Regions from separate parts of the Streptomyces nojiriensis genome, predicted to be linked through region 2. Evidence: riboswitches for the same ligand, from Rfam matches in the RefSeq annotation. Region 2 holds a riboswitch; each other region holds the start of a gene.
What was found. A riboswitch is a leader RNA that binds a small molecule or an ion and turns the genes downstream of it on or off. The one in region 2 is predicted to bind guanidine.
Positions count from the first base shown of each region.

Region 1: another riboswitch for guanidine. It lies ahead of JYK04_RS37025 (Ohr family peroxiredoxin); the one in region 2 lies ahead of JYK04_RS17335 (DMT family transporter).
Region 3: another riboswitch for guanidine. It lies ahead of JYK04_RS04560 (MBL fold metallo-hydrolase); the one in region 2 lies ahead of JYK04_RS17335 (DMT family transporter).

Region 1 covers NZ_CP071139.1:8,190,113-8,196,102, forward strand. Annotated here, with positions in the region: gene JYK04_RS37015 (peptidoglycan recognition protein family protein) at 45-839, shown strand; gene JYK04_RS37020 (hypothetical protein) at 870-1,328, opposite strand; gene JYK04_RS37025 (Ohr family peroxiredoxin) at 1,315-1,803, opposite strand; guanidine-III (ykkC-III) riboswitch at 1,879-1,941, opposite strand; gene JYK04_RS37030 (hypothetical protein) at 2,064-2,279, shown strand; gene JYK04_RS37035 (hypothetical protein) at 2,302-2,493, opposite strand; gene JYK04_RS37040 (vWA domain-containing protein) at 2,655-3,839, opposite strand; gene JYK04_RS37045 (AAA family ATPase) at 3,855-5,054, opposite strand; gene JYK04_RS37050 (ankyrin repeat domain-containing protein) at 5,051-5,990, opposite strand, start outside.
Region 2 covers NZ_CP071139.1:3,725,592-3,731,581, reverse strand. Annotated here, with positions in the region: gene rph (ribonuclease PH) at 1-469, shown strand, start outside; gene JYK04_RS17375 (hypothetical protein) at 575-955, shown strand; gene rdgB (RdgB/HAM1 family non-canonical purine NTP pyrophosphatase) at 972-1,586, shown strand; tRNA gene JYK04_RS17365 (tRNA-Leu) at 1,641-1,713, opposite strand; gene JYK04_RS17360 (HNH endonuclease signature motif containing protein) at 1,761-2,279, opposite strand; gene JYK04_RS17355 (HNH endonuclease signature motif containing protein) at 2,276-2,920, opposite strand; gene bcp (thioredoxin-dependent thiol peroxidase) at 3,054-3,521, opposite strand; gene JYK04_RS17345 (DUF3618 domain-containing protein) at 3,581-3,946, shown strand; gene JYK04_RS17340 (GroES family chaperonin) at 3,990-4,331, shown strand; guanidine-III (ykkC-III) riboswitch at 4,404-4,469, shown strand; gene JYK04_RS17335 (DMT family transporter) at 4,501-4,821, shown strand; gene JYK04_RS17330 (transglycosylase domain-containing protein) at 4,836-5,990, opposite strand, start outside.
Region 3 covers NZ_CP071139.1:932,408-938,397, forward strand. Annotated here, with positions in the region: gene JYK04_RS04545 (rhomboid-like protein) at 1-113, opposite strand, end outside; gene JYK04_RS04550 (MarR family winged helix-turn-helix transcriptional regulator) at 205-726, opposite strand; partial or broken gene JYK04_RS04555 (EamA family transporter) at 746-1,731, shown strand; gene JYK04_RS04560 (MBL fold metallo-hydrolase) at 1,680-2,558, opposite strand; guanidine-III (ykkC-III) riboswitch at 2,570-2,637, opposite strand; gene JYK04_RS04565 (F0F1 ATP synthase subunit B family protein) at 2,882-3,391, shown strand; gene JYK04_RS04570 (FAD-dependent monooxygenase) at 3,649-4,833, shown strand; gene JYK04_RS04575 (polysaccharide deacetylase family protein) at 4,859-5,701, opposite strand; gene JYK04_RS04580 (MsnO8 family LLM class oxidoreductase) at 5,955-5,990, opposite strand, start outside.

The DNA.
Region 1 (5,990 bases), 4.5 Mb from region 2:
GTCTGCGCGGCCGGTGGAGGGGGAGTCCCCTTCAATGGCGCCGCATGACCTTCTCCGCACTGCACCAGCCGGCGGCGCGCGCCGCGGCCCCGTACACCCGCCGGTCGGTCCTCACGGGAGCCTTCGCCCTGACCGCCGCCGCGGCACTGCCGCTCGCCACGGCGGGGCGGGCGTACTCCGCCGCCGCCCCGGACATCATCGGCTGCGCCGCCTGGGGTGCGCGGGAGGCGTCCGAACCCGTCGTCGTCCTGGACAACGGCCCGGAGCGGATCATCGTCCACCACACGGCGACGGCGAACGTGACGGACTACTCGAAGCAGCGCGCCGTCGCCCTCGCCCGCGCGATCCAGACGTACCACATGGACGCGCAGGGCTGGATCGACACGGGTCAGCACTTCACCGTCAGCCGCGGGGCCTTCGTGCTGGAGGGGCGCCACAACAGCCTGGCGGAGCTGCGCGCCGGCACCCGCCAGGTCCGCGCGGCGCACTGCGTCGGGCAGAACACCGTGTCGATCGGCATCGAGAACGAGGGCACGTACACCTCGCAGGACCCGCCGGCGGCGCAGTACGCGGCCCTGGCCGACCTGTGCGCCCACATCTGCGACCAGTACGGCCTGTCCGCGTCGGAGATCTACGGCCACCGCGACTTCAACGCCACCTCCTGTCCCGGCGACCGCCTCTACGCCCTGCTCCCGACCCTCCGCAAGGACGTCGCCGCCCGCCTCGGCGCGCCCGCGCCGCAGGAGGAGACCGACCCCATCGACGACCTGGTCCGCCAGGCCACCGGCCGGCCGGCCTCGGAGTACGCGGAATACCTCCCGGCGGGTCTCCTGCCCTGACGGTGCGCCGCAGCCCCGGGCCCTCCGGGGCTACAGCCGCCAGTACGTACCGGCACGGGAATCGACATGCACCACGTGGTGGCCGACGCGCACCACGTGGTGGTCCGGGCCGGACCAGGAGCCGCAGGCGCCGTCGGCGCCGGCCAGCGGGGTCCAGATCTCCAGGAAGGTGCTGCCGTCCGGGTTGGTGCCCCGCTCGACGAGGTTCGCACCGTCCCACCGGAAGGTGCCGGCGTCTTCGCCGGGCTCGCCCGTGAGGTGGTGGAAGTGCACCCGGGAGCCGTCGAAGGACGTCGTACCGGCGAAGCCCCGGCTGTCGGCGTAGTACGACCCGGCCTGCAGCCACACCACTTCGCGGTCCTCGACGAGGGGTCCGCCGTCCCGGCTGATGCCCCGCCGCAGCCAGGCGCCGTGCTCGGGCACCGGAACGCCGGGGCCGTCGGAGCCGTCGGGGACCTGCCCGCCCGGCCCGGGCTCAGGCGCGGTCATCGGCGGCGGCCTCGGCGTTCTCGGCGGTCTCAGCGGTCTCGGCGGTCCCGTCCACGGCCAGGAGCGTCAGGGGTACGTTGCCGCGTACGGCCTGCGAGTACGGGCAGACCGCGTCCGCCCGGTGCAGCAGGGGCTGGAGGTCCGCCTCCCGCCACCCGGGCAGGGCGACGGTGAGCGTCACCGCGAGGCCGTAGCCGGCGGGCGTGTCCGTGGTGCCGAGCCGGACCTCGCAGGCCACGCGTGCGGTGGAGGCGTCCGCCCCGAACTCGGCGGCGACCTCCGCGAGCGCGGAGGTGAAGCAGGCGGCGAAACCGGCCGCGAACAGCTGCTCGGGGTTGGTGGTGCCGGGCACCTTCTTGCGCGGCGGGGCGAGGCGGACGTCCAGACGTCCGTCGTCCGTGCGGACGGATCCGGTACGTCCCCCCGCGGCGTGCGCGGTCGTCCGGTACAGGCTGCTGGTGAGTGGCACGGTCATGGCGTACGGCCCATCTTGCTCGACGAGGACGCTGCCCGGGTGCGGACAGCGGACGGCGCCGCTGGTGCGGCACCTCGTGCGTCGTCGTGCGTAACCGGGTACGGCGCATCTCGTCCGGGGCCTTGGACCGGCCGCCGGACAATCTAGCAACGCGGGCCGCGGTCCGCGGACATCCTCCGCGGTGAAGTTCCTCACGGGCCGCGGAGCCGGCCCGGCCGCCGGCGCCGCGGCCCCCTTCCTACACTCGTCCCGTGGACGCGATGAGATGTACGTACTGCGGTGGCGTCGGCCTGGAGCCGGGTTTCGTCGAGGACGCCGGGGAGGGGGCCCGGGGGTACGCGCGCTGGATCGCCGGAGCGCTGGAACGCGGCATGTTCGGCGGTGCCAAACGGCTGGGGAAGCCCCGGCGGCGCATCGAGGCCTACCGCTGCCCGCACTGCGCCCACCTGGAGCTCTTCGCCACCGAAACCGTCTGACGGCCGGCCGCCGTGCCCGGGGTCAGGGCGCGTGGTGCTGGACGCCCCGCTGACCGGGCACCCGGGTCGACCGGGGAGCGTCCGAGCGGCGATGGCCGGCTCGCTGTCGCCGGCCCGGGAACGGGTTGCGCCGCACGGTGGCGCTGGGGGCCGCGATCAGAAGGCCGACAAGTGCGAGGACCGCGACGAGGATGAGCACGTTGACGAGATTCATGGTCCTGCCTTTCGTCGAGTATTGACTTCCTGTCACTACATCTTGTTACCGAATTGCGGGACGTTAAACACAGAGGGTGACTGGAGCTGCCGTGGAGGCCGCGACGGCGCCCGCGCCGGTGCCCGTGCCGGCAAAGGCCGCCGCAGGCGCGTCACTTGGGTTCACACGGCCAGGTCGACGCGTACGGTCTCCACCCAGGACGGGGGCGCGGGAGGGGTGTTGCCGATCAGCGCCGCGATCAGCCGGCAGGACGGCGTCTCCTGCGGCCACGGCGTGTAGCCGTCGGTCAGCACGATCACGACGTTCGGCCGGTCGGGCAGGGCCAGGGCCGCGCCGATGCCGACGCGCATGTCCGTGCCCCCGCCGCCGGCCAGGGTCACCTCGCCGGCGCTGCGCACCCGGGTCACGGCATGCACGTCGGCGTCGCACGCGAGGACGGCGACCCGGTTGCCGCCGACGCCCACCTCCCGCAGGACGCCGGTGACTTCGGCGAGGGCGGCCGCGAGGTCGTCGGGGCCCATCGATCCGGAGGTGTCGATGACGACGGCCACCCGCGGCAGCGGCCTGCGCAGACTGGGCAGCACCACCCGGCCGCCGAGCGCGGGTGTCCGGCGCGAGGGGCGGCGGTAGGTGTAGTCCACCGCGCCGGCCGCCCAGGCCGCGGCCTCGCGGACCGCTCCCGCCAGGGCCTGGCGCCAGTCGACGGACGGCTCCAGAACTTCCTCGGCCCACCGGGCCCAGCCCTCCGGGACCCGTCCCCGGCTGCGCCGGTGGGCCCGTACGGCCTCGGCGGTCTGCCGGCGCAGGGCCTCGGCCTCCACCGGGCCGACCCGGGCGGGGCCGCCCTCCTCGCCCAGCTCCCAGGGCCGGGGGGTGCCGTGCGCACCGGAACCGCAGTCCGGGCCGTGGGGCGTCGGGGGAATCGCCGGCAGGTAGGTCTCGAACAGGCCGCCCGTGGGCAGCCCGTAGAGCCTGGGCTCCATCCGGCCCTCGGGCAGCACCAGTCCGTCGGCCAGCAGGTCGTCGTTGATCTCGCAGTCCTGGGCGATGTTGATCCGGACCTGATCGCGCTGGTCGGCGGCGGGCAGGCGGTCGGCCCGGCCGTGGTGGTCGCGCAGCAGGTGCGCCACCTCGTGGATCCACACCCCGGCCAGTGCGGCCACCGGGGTCGCCTCGACGAAGGCGGGCGAGACGTAGCAGCGCCAGTGCCGGTCGACGCCCATGGTGCGCACGTCGGCCGAGGGGACGACGGTCAGGGCGTACAGCGCGGAAGCGAGGTACGGACGGGTCTCGGCGGCCTTGTAACGGGCCGCCAGCAGCTTCGCGCGGTCCAGCTCCGGGCGCACGGCGGGGGACCGGGCTCAGCCGCCGCCCGGCAGCGAGCCGGACAGCTGGAGCAGTTCCACGAACGCGTCGATGCCGGCGGGAACCGGCCAGTCGAGGTCGCGCATCGCGGCGAGGTCGGCGGCGGCTCGGGCGGCGACGTCGGGCACGCCCGCGTCCACGGCCTTGGCGAGGACCACCCAGCCCGCTTCCCACCGGGGGCGGGTGAGCTCGCTCTGCACGGCCGCGACCACGGCGATGAGGAAGGCCAGTTGCCGGTCGCCGCGCTCGGGCAGGGCGAAGGCGTCGGGGTCGGCCAGCACCCGGTCCGGGTCGGGCAGGTCGAGGTGTTCGAGGTACGAGAGCAGTTCGATCCCGGCGGCTTCACCCACGGCGCCGGTGAGCGCGGCTGCCAGTGCCTCCCGGCCCGTCGACGCCGCGTACCCCGTGGCCAGCAGCCGCAGGGCCATCTCCCAGGTGCGCGGGGAGGGCCAGCCGCGGCCCCGTCCGGCGGCCTCGGCCGGCATGTGGTGGACCAGGCCCGGCCGGGCGGTGAGGAACCCGGAGACGGCGCCGCGGGCCCGGGCGACCGACCCGGAGGTCTTGGCGGGATCGACGGCCGGGATCGCCACCTCGGGCCAGGTGCCTGCCATGCCGCGGGCCACGGTGCGCGGGTTGTGCGTCCAGTCGAGGTGGACGAAGCGGTTCGCGAGCGGCGGGCTGAGGTGCCAGCCGTCCGCGGCGCTGGCCGGCGGATTGGCCGCGGCGACGATCCGTACCGCCGGCGGCAGTTCGAGGCTGCCGACCCGGCGCTCCAGGACCACGCGCAGCAGGGCCGCCTGCACGGCCGGCGGGGCGGAGGACAACTCGTCGAAGAACAGCAGTCCGTGGCCGGTGCGGGCGAGGCGTACCGCCCAGTCCGGCGGGGCCATGGGGACACCGGTGGTGGCCGGGTCCTCACCGACGATGGGCAGTCCCGCGAAGTCGGAGGGCTCGTGGACGCTGGCGATGACGGTCTCCAGCCGCACGCCGAGCGCGGTGGCGAGCTGCTCCATGCCGGCGGACTTGCCGATGCCCGGCTCACCCCACAGGAGCACGGGCTGATTGGCCGTCACGGCCAGTGCCAGTGCTTCCAGTTGGGGGTTGGTGGCGGGCTCGGTGCGGGTGGCGCCCAGCCGGGCACCCAGGGCGTCGGCGGCGGCCAGGGCCCGTGCGGGCTGCGGCTGGGGCGCACTCATGCGTCGTCCTCGTCCTCGTCCTCGTCCGCGTCGTCCTCGCGGTACTCCAGGTGGTCGTCGTACCAGTCGGCGCCGATCCCGGGGAACTCCTCGTCGGCGCGGTCCCGCAGGAAGGTGAGGTCGGTGCGCCTGTAGCGGCGGATCTCCTGGGACAGCGACAGTTCCATGTCGTCGACGACGTCGATCCGGGAGCCGGCCGCCAGCAGGGCCCTGACCAGATCCGCCGAACCGCCCCAGTGCACGGCCGACAGCAGCGGGGTGCGTTCGTTCTGGTCCCGTGCCTCAAGGTCGAGCCCGGCCGCCAGCAGCCGGGGCAGCAGCACCTCGTGGTCGAGCAGGTGGAGCGCGTGCAGCAGGCCGCGGCCGCGGGAGTCCCGGATCCGGGGGTCCATGCCCGCGTCCAGCAGCGCCACCACACCCGGGGTGTCACCGTGCTGGGCGTGCAGGAAGAGTTCGCGCCGCTGGACCTGGAGCGCGCGCGGCAGCCGCCCCTCGCCCGTGGTCCAGCTCTGCTGCACGGCGAAGCAGCCCGAGACGGCCCCGCCGAACGCCCGCATGGCACGCTCCCGTTGCTGCTCCTCGGGGGTGTGCGGAACGTCGAGCACGCCGCCCCGCGAGTGCACCTCGTGCCACCCGCCACGGCAGCGCACCCGGGCCGACCCGCCCGTGCCGGGTCCGGGCGGGCCCACGGCGGGTCCGGCGCCGGGGAACAGCGCGGCGGCCACCAGCGGGTGCAGCTCGCGCGGGGAGACCAGGCCGGTCCGCACCAGTTCGAGATCGGGCAGCCGCTGCCAGACGTACCCGGGCAGGGCCGGGACGGCGAGTGCCTCGGCCTGTTCGACGACACGGGCGCGCAGTCCGTCCGCTCCGGTGTGTTCGAACAGGACGTACGTGCGCCAGCCGGCCGCGAGCCGGTAGCGGCTTCCCGCTCCCGCC
Region 2 (5,990 bases):
CCGCACCCACGAGATCTCCCGCCTGATCGGCCGCTCCCTGCGCGCCGTCATCGACTACAAGGCCCTCGGCGAGAACACCATCGTCCTGGACTGCGACGTCCTCCAGGCCGACGGCGGCACCCGCACCGCCGCCATCACCGGCGCCTACGTCGCCCTCGCCGACGCCGTCGCCTGGGGCCAGAAGAAGAAGTTCATCAAGGCCGGCCGCAAGCCGCTCACCGGCACCGTCGCCGCCGTCAGCGTCGGCATCGTCGACGGCGTCCCGCTCCTCGACCTCTGCTACGAGGAGGACGTGCGCGCCGAGACCGACATGAACGTGGTCTGCACCGGCGACGGCCGCTTCGTCGAGGTCCAGGGCACCGCCGAGGGCGAGCCCTTCGACCGCAAGGAACTGAACGCCCTCCTCGACCTCGCCGCCGGCGGCTGCGCGGACCTGGAAGCCATCCAGCGGGGCGCACTCGAACTGTAAGCGGCAACCGCCGGGCCCGGCCCGGCGTCCAGGAAGATACGGGCGCACGGTCTCGAAGCCGTGCGCCCGTCCTCGTAGCGTCCAAGCCCTCAGGGGGAGAACCGCATGAAGCTCCGCATAGCGGCCGTAGCCGTGGCCGCCGTACTCACCGTCCCGGCCCTGTCCGCCTGCGACGCGATCTCCACGGCGATGGACTGCGCGAACACGGCCGTGGCCATCACGGACGGCGCGAACGACCTCCAGCAGGCCGTCTCCCAGGCGGGCAACAGCCCCCAGGACGCCCAGAACGCGCTCAACCAGATCGAGGCGAACCTGAAGAAGATCGGCGACCAGACGGACAACGCCGACCTGGGCAAGGCCATCGACTCGATGAACACCGCCGTCAAGAACGTCCGCACCTCGATCGAGAGCGGCAACAGCGTCCCGGACATCCAGCCGGTGGCGGACGCGGCCGGCGAGATCTCCAAGGTCTGCACCCCGGGCTGACCCGGATAATGGAGGCATGACCTCGACGCCCAGCCGCCTGATCCTGGCCACCCGCAACGCGGGCAAAGTCTCCGAACTCCGCGCGATCCTGTCCGACGCCGGCCTGCCGCACGAGCTGGTCGGCGCGGACGCGTACCCCGAGATCCCGGACGTCAAGGAAACCGGCGTCACCTTCGCCGAGAACGCCCTCCTCAAGGCCCACGCCCTGGCCCGCGCCACCGGCCTCCCGGCGGTCGCCGACGACTCCGGCCTCTGCGTGGACGTCCTGCACGGCGCCCCCGGCATCTTCTCGGCGCGCTGGGCCGGCACCCACGGCGACGACAAGGCCAACCTGGACCTGCTGCTGGCCCAGCTCGGCGACATCGCGGACGAGAACCGCGGGGCCCACTTCGCGTGCGCGGCGGCCCTGGCGCTCCCGGACGGCACGGAACGCGTCGTCGAGGGCCGCCTCCTCGGCACCCTCCGCCACACCCCGTCCGGCACGGGCGGCTTCGGCTACGACCCGATCCTCCAGCCGCAGGGCGACACCCGCACGTGCGCGGAACTGACCCCGGCGGAGAAGAACGCCATCTCCCACCGCGGCCAGGCCTTCCGCGCCCTGGTCCCCTTCGTCCGCGCCCTCCTGGGCTGACGCGGCGAGGCCTGGCCTCCCGAGTCCCGGGAGGCCAGGCCTCGTTGTACTGGGTACGCCCGGTCGGATTCGAACCGACATACATGGCCACCTAAAGACCACCGCTCAGCCGTTGGCGTACGGGCGCGCGCCAGAGACACTCTACTGCGCGTCACGCCGTGCACGGGAGCGGATTCAGTGGCTGCGCAGGCCTCCCCGGCACCAGGTGTTGGTGATCGCGTGGCAGTTGGGGCACAGCAGCCGCAGATTCTCCTGACGGTCGTCGCTCCAGTCGCCGTTCACGTGGTCGATCTCCAAGGTCATGGGCCGCCCGCCCCACTCGGGCGGCGTTCCGCACATGCCGCAGAGCTCCGGAACCCCGACCTCGCGAAGCGCTCGCCGCAGCAGGTATGTGCGTGTTCGTCGCCTGCCGTCATGCTTGACCAGGATGTCCGACGCGGGCTTCATCGGTACGGTCCCCGGCTTGCCACGCCGATGTGCTTGCCCGAGAAAGTGGGAAGTGGAGAGGCCCTCCTCGGCGATCCGCTGCTTCAGCGCCTCGCGGTGGGCTCCGGACCGGTGGCCCAGGCGCCGGAGGACCTCCGCCAGCGAATGCGACGACGTGACCGCCTCATGCAGCGCCTCCCGGTCCGGGGTGACGCGGCGCCCGTGGTCCCGGCGTTCGCGCGCGTGGCGTTCTTCTCCGGTGCTCATCGACGGCGTCCCTTCGCTCGGCCACGGTATGTGTCGGTGGTCGAGTGGCAGTTGGGGCAGAGCAACCGTAGGTTCTCGGGCAGGTTGTTCCGCCAGTCCCCGTCCACGTGGTCCACTTCCAGCGGTAGCGGGTGGCCCCGCCAGGTCGGCGGTGTGCCGCACATCTGGCACAGCTCGGACACGCCCAGCGCGGCCAACGCCCGTTTCAGATGCTCGCTCTGCATGCGCCGGGCGTCGGGTCCGTGCTGCTTGACCAGAAGGCTCTCCGGGCTGCGCCGGGTCTTGGGACGTCCGGCAGGAGAGGGCAGTTCGAAGTGGGAGGTGTCTATGCCGAATGCCTTGACCCGCCGGCTGATGTGCGTGTGGTGGCCACCCACGACCTCAAGGCCGAGGTGTCGCAGAACCTGGCACATGTTCGTCGAATCGGCGACAGCCGCGGCCAGGATCTCCCTCGTCCACTTGACGGCTTCCGCTCGCTCGAAGTGGGACGTGTCCACGCCCAGCCTCCGCATGCGGTCGTGCAGATAGCGCCGCGAGCCGCTCTTCGGATCGACCCCCAGCTTCTCCAGCGCCTCCGACAGCGTGCGCGACGTGCGCGCCGCCTCCGCGAGGCGTTCCTGCGTGTACGGGCTGATCGGCACCCCGGCCCCTCCGTTCCGGCCGCGCGTTCGTGGCCTCGTACGGATTAACGGACCAGATTGCGGGGAGTTACGTCCGATAAACGGAGCGGCCCGCGCCGGGTGGCGCGGGCCGTTTGCGGAGGGAGGGCGGGGGTCAGAGGCCCAGGTCTTTGATGATCTTGGCTACGTGGCCCGTGGCCTTGACGTTGTAGAAGGCGTGCTCCACCTTGCCCGCCTCGTCGACGACCACCGTGGAGCGGATGACCCCGGTCACCGTCTTGCCGTACAGCTTCTTCTCGCCGTACGCGCCGTACGCCGTCAGCGTCTCCTTCTCCGGGTCGCTGACCAGGGTGACCTTCAGGTCCTCCTTCTCGCGGAACTTCGCAAGCTTCTCCGGCTTGTCCGGGGACACGCCGATGACGTCGTAGCCGTGTCCCGTCAGGAAGGCCAGGTTGTCCGTGAAGTCGCAGGCCTGCTTCGTGCAGCCCGGGGTCAGCGCGGACGGGTAGAAGTAGACGATCACCTTGCGGCCCTTGTGGTCGGCGAGCGAGACCTCGTTGCCGTCCGCATCGGGCAGGGTGAAGGCGGGGGCGGTGTCGCCCGGCTGGAGTCGCTCGCTCATCGTGACACTCTCCTCGGGAGGGGATCGGTATGCCATGAGACTAAGCTGACAGACTGTTCATGGCGGACTACGCCCCACACGACCACGACGACGGAGGCAGCGCGGTGCCGGAAGCCAGGACCCCCGCACAGATCGAGGCGGACATCGTCCGCCGCCGTGAGCAGCTCGCCGAGACGCTCGACGAGATCGGTGTGCGCATGCACCCGAAGACGATCATCGGGGACGCGAAGGCACGGGTCGCCTCGTCCGTCGACCAGACCGCCGGGCGGGCCTTCGCCGCGGTGAACCGGTTCGTGACGGATGTGCGCGACGGCCTGCGCCACGACGACGGGGCTCCGCGCGTCGACCGGATCGTGCCCGTCGCGCTGGTCGCCGTGAGCCTGGTCGGGCTGCTCGTGGTGTCGGCGCGCCGCAAGAGCGGATGACCCTGAGGGGTACGGGACGGGCGCGGGCAGGTAGGTTCGGGGCGTGAGCGAGAACACCACCCACGACAAGCTGCCCATTCGCATGCTGCACGACCGCGTGCTCGTGAAGTCCGATCTGCCCGAGGGCGAGCGGCGCTCGGGCGGCGGCATCCTGATTCCCGCGACGGCCGCGGTGGGCAAGCGGCTGGCCTGGGCCGAGGTGGTCGCGGTCGGGCAGAACGTCCGGACGGTCGAGCCCGGTGACCGGGTGCTGTACGACCCCGAGGACCGTGCCGAGGTCGAGGTGCGCGGTGCGACGTACGTGCTGATGCGCGAGCGGGACCTGCACGCCGTGGCCGCGGAGCGGCTGGAGGGGTCGGAGGACTCCACCGGGCTGTACCTCTGAGGCGTTGACCAAGTGCTGAAGTGCTGAAGTGCTGAAGGGCTGGTGGCCCAGGTCACCGGCCCTTTTCGCGCCCTTTTGCTACGGTGGGGGAGAACCCCGACGAGACGCGCCGTACCGGGTACGACAAGACGACGCACCCCGTACCGCTCGTTGTCTCGGAGGTGCCGTCATGGCATGGGTTCTTCTTCTCGTCGCCGGTCTGCTCGAAGTCGGCTGGTCGATCGGCATGAAGTTCACCGAAGGTTTCACCCGGCAGTGGCCCAGTGTGTTCACGGGTGCCGGGATCGTCGCGAGCATGGTGCTGCTGTCGTACGCCGCGAAGACCCTGCCGATCGGTACGGCGTACGGGGTGTGGGTGGGCATCGGCGCCGCCGGTGCGGCCGTGCTCGGTATGGCGGTGCTGGGTGAGCCCGTCACCGCCGCCCGGATCTTCTTCATCTGTCTGCTGCTGGTCGCCGTGGTGGGGCTGAAGGCGACCTCCGGTCACTGACCGGTCCGTCTCGGCTACTCCAGGAACGCGGACGGCGGGCGCGGGCCTTCGGCCGGGCCTCCGTCGCTGCCCTGCGCACTGCCCTGGGTGCTGCCCTGTGCGCTGCCTTGCGTGCCCTGGGTGGTGCCGCCCTGGTCGCCGCCCTGGGTGGTGCCGCCGTTGTCCTGGCCGCCGTTGTCCTGGCCTGCGTTCACCGGGCCGCCGTTGTCCTGGCCGCCCTGGTTCTGGCCTCCGTTGTTCTGTCCGCCTTGGTTGCGGCCGCCCGTCGGGTTCGACGGGGAGGGCCGGGTCGGGCGCGCGGGGGTGCTGGGCGAGGGTTCGCCGGGGGTCTCCTGCGGCGGGCTGGATTCCGGGCTGGGCGGCGGCGGGGGCGGTGCGGCGCCGGGCTGGAGTTCCAGGTCGAAGTCGACGGGGTCGGTGCCTTCCAGGGCGGTCTTGGTGTACGCGGCCCAGATCCGGGCGGGGTAGCCGCCGCCGCCGATGCGGGCCTCGCCGAGGGCGCCGTAGAGGGATTCCAGGGTTCCGGTGTCCGGGTCCTGGCCCATCATCGAGATCACGGTGACCAGGTCCGGGGTGTAGGCGGCGAACCAGGCCGAGCGGTCGAGTTCGCCGGTGCCGGTCTTGCCCGCGGCCGGGTGGCCGGCGGCGAGGGCGGCCGTGCCGGTGCCGTTGTCCACGACGCTGACCAGCATGGACGTGGTGGTGTCGGCGGCTTCGCGGCTGATGGCCTGGGTGGGTGCGCGCGGGGGGAGGGGGATGGTCTCGCCGCCCTTGGTGATCTTCTCGACGAAGGTGTAGGGGGTGCGTCGGCCGTGGTCGGCGAGGGTGGCGTAGGCCTGGGTCATGTCGAGGACGCTGGCCTGCAGGGTGCCGAGGGCCATGGCCGGGCCGGGTACGAAGTTGGGGGTGTTCTCGGGGATGCCGAGGTCGATGGCGGTCTTCTTGACCTTGGCGGTGCCGACGTCGACCGCCATCTGTGCGTACACGGCGTTGACGGAGAGGTCGGTGGCGGTGTTGACGCTGATGTTCCCGTAGGAGACCTGGCCCTCGTTCTCGGGGGCGAAGCGGATGCGGCCGCCGACGACCGGGCGTTTGTTGTCGCCGTTGTAGATCGTGTTCGGGGTGATCCGGCGGCCGTCCTGGGTGCGGGAGCCGTTCTCGGCGGCGGT
Region 3 (5,990 bases), 2.8 Mb from region 2:
TGGCTGCCCAGGAGCAGGCAGACGTAGGCGAGGGTCAGCGGCGCGCGGCGCGGGTACCCCCGCACGGCGCGGACGAGCCCGTCCAGAGCACCCCGCAGTGACTGAGAGTTCATACCGTGGCATTCTCCAGGTCGCACCGAGGGCCGGGATCGGCGGGTGCCGGCGGGTGCCGGCGGCCGTCCCGGTCGGGGCCGGGCCCCCGTGTCAGTCCTCCAGGCGGGACAGCCAGGTGGCGAGCAGCGTTTCGAGTACCGCGGCCTCCTCGGGCGTCACGAGGTCCAGCAGGCGGCGTTCGTTGCGCATGTGGTCGGTGAACGCCCGGTCCACGAGGTCGCGTCCGGCCGAGGTGAGGGCGACGATCCGGCCGCGCTGGTCGTCGTCGGAGCGTCGGCGGGTGACGAGTCCGGACCGCTCCAGGCGGTCGATCCGCTTGGTCATCGCACCGGTGGTGACCATGGTGTGCGCGGCGAGCTCGCCCGGCGCCCGCTCGAAGGGCTCACCTGCACGGCGCAGTGCGCACAGGACGTCGAACTCCCCCTCGCTGAGGCCGTAGCGGTCGTAGACGAGGCCGAGTTCCGCGCCGAGCCGGTCGGCGAGGCGGTGCAGTCGGCCGATCACGCCCTGTGGGCCGACATCGAGGTCAGGCCTTTCGCGACGCCAGTCGGCCTGGATCCTGGCCACCCGGTCCAGGGGCGGATCGTGCTCGACGGACATTTTTGCTTCCATGGAAGCTATATTACCTTCCATGGAAGCAAATGTGCGCTGGGTGGCGCTGACCGCAGTGGCACCGGTGGCCTGGGGAGCCAACTACTTCGTCACCCATGAGTTCCTGCCTGCGGACCACCCGCTGTACGGGGCCGCCCTGCGGGCGCTGCCGGCCGGCCTGGTCCTGCTGGCGCTGTGCCGTCGGCGGCCGCACGGCGCGTGGTGGGGGCGGTCCGCCCTGCTCGGGCTGCTCAACGTGAGCGTGTTCTTCTTCCTCGTCTCACCGCCTCCCAGCTGCTGCCGACGAGCGTGGCCGCGACCGTCATGGCCGCCTCCCCCTTGATCATGATGCTCGCCGCCTGGCCCCTGGTCGCCGAGCGGCCCGGCATCGCCCACCTGGCGGGCGCCGTGATCGGGCTGGGCGGGGTGTGCCTCATGCTGCTCGGGGGCGTGGGCGGGATCAGCCTGCCGGGCGTCCTGGCCTCGGCCGCGGCGGTGCTGGTGTCGTCCGTCGGCCACGTCCTGGCCAAGCGGTGGAACACCGGCGCCGACGGGGACACCGGCGCCGGTGTGCTCGCGTCGACCGCTTGGCAGCTCACCGCCGGAGGCCTGCTCCTGCTGCCGGTGGCCGTGGCCGTCGAGGGCGCCCCGCCACCGATGTCCCCGTCGGCCCTGCTCGCGTTCTGCTACGTCGGCCTGGTCGCCACCGCGCTGGCCTTCGCCATCTGGTTCGCCGGCCTTCGCCGCCTGCCCGCCGGGACGGTCGGTCTGATAGGGCTGCTCAATCCGGTCACCGGCGTACTGCTCGGGACGGTGGTCGCCGGGGAGGTGCTGACGGGCCGACAGCTGTGCGGACTGGCACTCGTACTGGGCGCGGTCGCCCTCGGCCGGCCCCCGGGCAGAGGCGGACGGGCGAGCCGGGGTACGGCGGCGGGCGGCGGACGAGCACGTCGCGAAGGTCAGGTGGGCGCGGCTCAGTCGTCCGGGCAGAGGACGAAGAGGGGGAAGGCCAGCCGTCGGGGCTGAGTGCCGATCTCGTCGAGTGCGGCGCGGATCTCGTGCAGGTGGTCGGTGGTCATCTGCAGTGGGGGTTCGTGGGGCTGGTAGGTGGTGCGGACCGGGTAGTCCACGCCCGGTTCGGTGGTCATCTCGATGTGACAGCCCATGACGTGGGTGACCGGTCGGCGTTCGCAGAACTCGATCAGCCGGTCGATGGTCCGGGTGAACGCGTGCCGATCCTGGATGTAGAGGCGGCCCGGATAGACCGTGTCGCCGGTGAGCAGGAACCCGGTCCACGGGTCGTAGTACGTGACGGCGCTCTCGTGGTGCCCGGGGGTGGCCAGGCACTCGAGCCCGCGGCCGCCCAGATCGACCCTAGCCGTGGCGGTGGGGTTCTCGTCGAATCCGAAATGCTTCCAGGCCGTGGGCAGGTCTGCCGCGACCACTGTGGTGTCGGGACGGCCGGCGAACTGGCCGTCGCCCGCGGTGTGGTCGCCGTGGGCATGGGTGTGCAGCACCAGCAGGTGGTACTCCTGGCGGGGGTGGCGGGCGAGCCAGCCGTCGACGAGCCGGTCCACCACCGGGCGCAAGGGGAAGAACTCACCGGACGCAGTGGCCCCGGTATCGATCAGCACCGCCCGGTCGTTGCCGAACAGCAGGAAGAGAAACGGCGCTTCGTAGTCGATCGCCATGTTCTGCCGCAGGATGACCGTGTGCTCGTCGTACGCGTAGACCTGGATGTCCGGGTCGGTGTTGTGCTTGGCCGATGGTGAGCCGTGGATCCAGCGGACGTCCAACTCGCGAGGCCGAGAAGCCGGGCTGTCGAAATCGATGAAGGACGTGCCTTCAGCCATGACGCCTCCTGCGTGCGTCGTCTTGGCGGGCCGGGTACGGCGCACATCTCGTCCGGGGTGGGCACGTACGAGCCTCCGCCGCGACGCTACCACGAGATTGATCCACTGCCCTGGTGGTGCCCGGCGCCCGTGCGGCGACGGCAGTGCCCTTCGCCGAGAAACCTCGGTAGGAATGTGTGAAATTCATTCGTCGGCATTTCGCCGGCCGCTCGGCACCACAGCAGCTGACGTCACCTCACATTGCCTGCCCGACCGCCGATTTCAGGCCATGAGGCCATGGCAATTCGAAGCGGTAGCCGATAGCGCACCGCTACGATTCGATCATGGGACCCCTGAAACCGAATCTCATTGAACTCATAGTCGGCCTCATCGCCTTCTCCGTGGTCTTCGCGACCCTGGCCAAGGTCCTCCTGCCGAGGATCAACAGGACCCTCGCCGAGCGCGAGGAGGCCACCGCGGGCGCGCTCGAGCGGGCCGAGGTGGTCCAGAGGGAGGCGCAGCGCCTTCGGACCGAGTACCAGGCGGAGTTGAGTGCCGCCCGTCACGAGGCCGCCCAGATCCGCCAGGCCGCACACGAGGAGGGCCTCACCCTCCTCGCCGCCGTCCGCTCGGAGGGGCAGAAGGCGCGCGAGGACATGGTCGCCGCGGCCACCGTGCAGCTGGAGGCCGACCGGGTGATCGCCGAGGCGGAGCTCCGCGAGCACGTCCTCGGGCTGGCCACCGAGCTGGCCGGCCGCATCATCGGCGAACCGCTCACCGACGTCGACCGTGCCCGCGCCGTCGCCGACGAGTTCTTCGCCGAGACCGAGGCCGAGGCCGACACCAAGGGCTGAGTCCACGGCCGCTCCCGCGCACCAGGTCCGGGACGGGCGCGTGCTCCGTCACCCCACCATTCCAGCCCGTCTCTTCCGGATCTTGCCGGGCCCGCGACGCCCGGCACCGCACCTGGCCGCGTTGTCGGGGCACCCGAGTACGTCCAGTACACGGGCGCCCCTCCGCCTTGCCCTGCACGGCACCGGACGCCGCGGGCTCGGCCGACAAGATCCGAAAGAGACGGCCTAGAGTGGGGCCCCGAACGGAGAGGTGGGCGATGACGAACCGTCACGCGGTGGTGGTCGGAGCCGGAATCGGCGGCCTCACGGGCGCCGTCGCACTGCACCGCCGGGGCTGGCGCGTGACCGTCTGCGAACGCTCCCCCGAACCCCCCGTCACCGGCGCCGGCATCGGCCTCGCCCCCAACGCCCTGCGCGCACTCGACGCGGTCGGCGTCGATGTCTCCCGAGCGATCGGCGGCGCCGTACCCGCGACGATGGGCGTGCGGCGCCCCGACGGCCGGTGGCTCACCCGGGCGGGCACCGCCGACATGGCGGCCCGCTACGGCATGGCGCCCCTCGCCGTCCCGCGCCCGGCCCTCACCGCCACCCTCGCCGCCGCGCTGCCGCCGTCCGCCCTGCGGTACGGCACCGAGGTGACCGGGGTCGACGATGCCGAGGACCGGCCGACCGTCCGTACGGCGGCGGGCCCGGGCATCCGAGCCGATCTGGTCGTCGCCGCCGACGGCATCCACAGTCCGCTGCGCCGCGCGCACTTCCCCGCGCACCCCGGACTGCACTATCTCGGTGAGACGGCCTGGCGGACCATCGTGGACGCCCCGGACCTGCGGATACCGGCCATGAGCGAGACGTGGGGGCGGGGGGAGCGGTTCGGGGTGACCCCCCTCGTGGACGGCCGCTACTACCTCTACGCCACCGCGGTCGTCCCGCCGGACACCCGTCTCACCGACCCGCGCACCGAACTGCGGCGGCGCTTCGGCACATGGCACGACCCCATTCCGGCGCTGCTGGACCGCGTCGGGCGCCAGGGCGCTGCCGATGTCCTGCGGAACGACCTCTACGACCTGGCCGCCCCGCTCCCGTACCTGCACCACGGCCGGATCGCCTGGCTGGGCGACGCGGCCCACGCCATGGCCCCCAACCTGGGGCAGGGCGGCTGCCAGGCCATCGAGGACGCTGTGGTCCTCGCCCGTCTGCTGCCCGCCGGAGAGCGCGGCGACGGCGGGGACACCGCCGTTCCGGCCGCCCTCGCCGCGTACACCGCCGCCCGCCACGCCCGCACCGACGCCGTGCGCCTTCGTGCCCGCCGCGTCGGACGGCTGGGCGTGCTGCGCAACCCGGTCGTGGTGGCCGTCCGTGATCTCGCGGTCCGGGTCACCCCGGCCCGTCTGGCCCTGCGCGGCATGGACGACCTCTTCAACGGGTTCCGCCTCCCCGCGTAGCGGTGGGGGCGGTCCGGGACGGCCCTCAGGTGGTGCGGGCTGGGAAGGAGAAGCTGTAGCCCTGCTCCGTGAGCCAGGGCAGGTACTCCTTCAGCGCGGCGACGGTCTCGCTGCGGTCGCCGCCGCCGTCGTGGAAGAGGACCGTCGGCTGCCGGGGGAGCTTGCCCTCCACGGAGGAGAGGATGGCCTTCAGGCCCGGCCTGCTCCAGTCCTGGGGATCGACGCTCCAGCCCAGCGGCCGCATCCCGCTCGCGGCGGCGATCGCGCGGCTGTCCGGGGTGAAGGCTCCGCCCGGCGCGCGGTAGTAGGCGACCGGGACCCCGGGAACCGCCTTCTCGATCATGGCCTTGCCGTCGAGGATCTGCTGCCGCTGGTAGGCGACGGGCTTGTGGTCCATCGTGACGTCGTGGTCGACGGAGTGGTCGCACAGCCGGTGCCCGTCGGCGGCAACCGCACGCACCAGCTCCGGGTACTTCTGCGCCTTGGTGCCGATCATGCAGAAAGTGGCCTTGACGTGGTTCTTTCGCAGCGTCTCCAGGACCTGGGGCGTCCAGCGGGGGTCCGGACCGTCGTCGATGGTGATCGCGACCTGGCGGCCCGCGCCCTGTGCCAGCCGGGAGATCCCCAGCGGGACCCCGGAGGCGCCCTGAGCGGCACCGTGGGCGGCACTGTGCGCCGGGCCCTGGGCGGTGCCTGCGGTGCCGGCCGGTGCGGAGTGGCCGGACGGGGGCGCGTCCGGGGTGCGGACCACCGAGCCGTCGGTGGCGGCGTACGCCGGGGTGCCGGCTGCCGCCAGGAGCCCGAGGAGGGCGGCCGCAGCGACGTACCCCGCCCGTCGACGACGTGCGGAACTGGTGGTGATGCGCATGGACGTGCTCTTCCTTTGCCCTCGGCCCCCGGATCTCGCTGGTCGATCCAGGCTAGGTCATCCGTTCGGAGCCCCACCTCGACCAAATGGCCCGTTTTGTGTGGTTCAGGGCACACGGGTCCCCCGGCGAGCGGCCGACAGCCTCGGAGCGCCAACGGCTGTGGCCACTCCCGTGGTGCCGCACCCCGTGTGAGCAGTGTCACGGCCCGCCCACGCCGCGGGGCCGTGCGGAGCACCGCAGGGCTCCCGCCTCCTAGGGCGCCGTCATGGCTCCGCAGTGCTTCTTGAT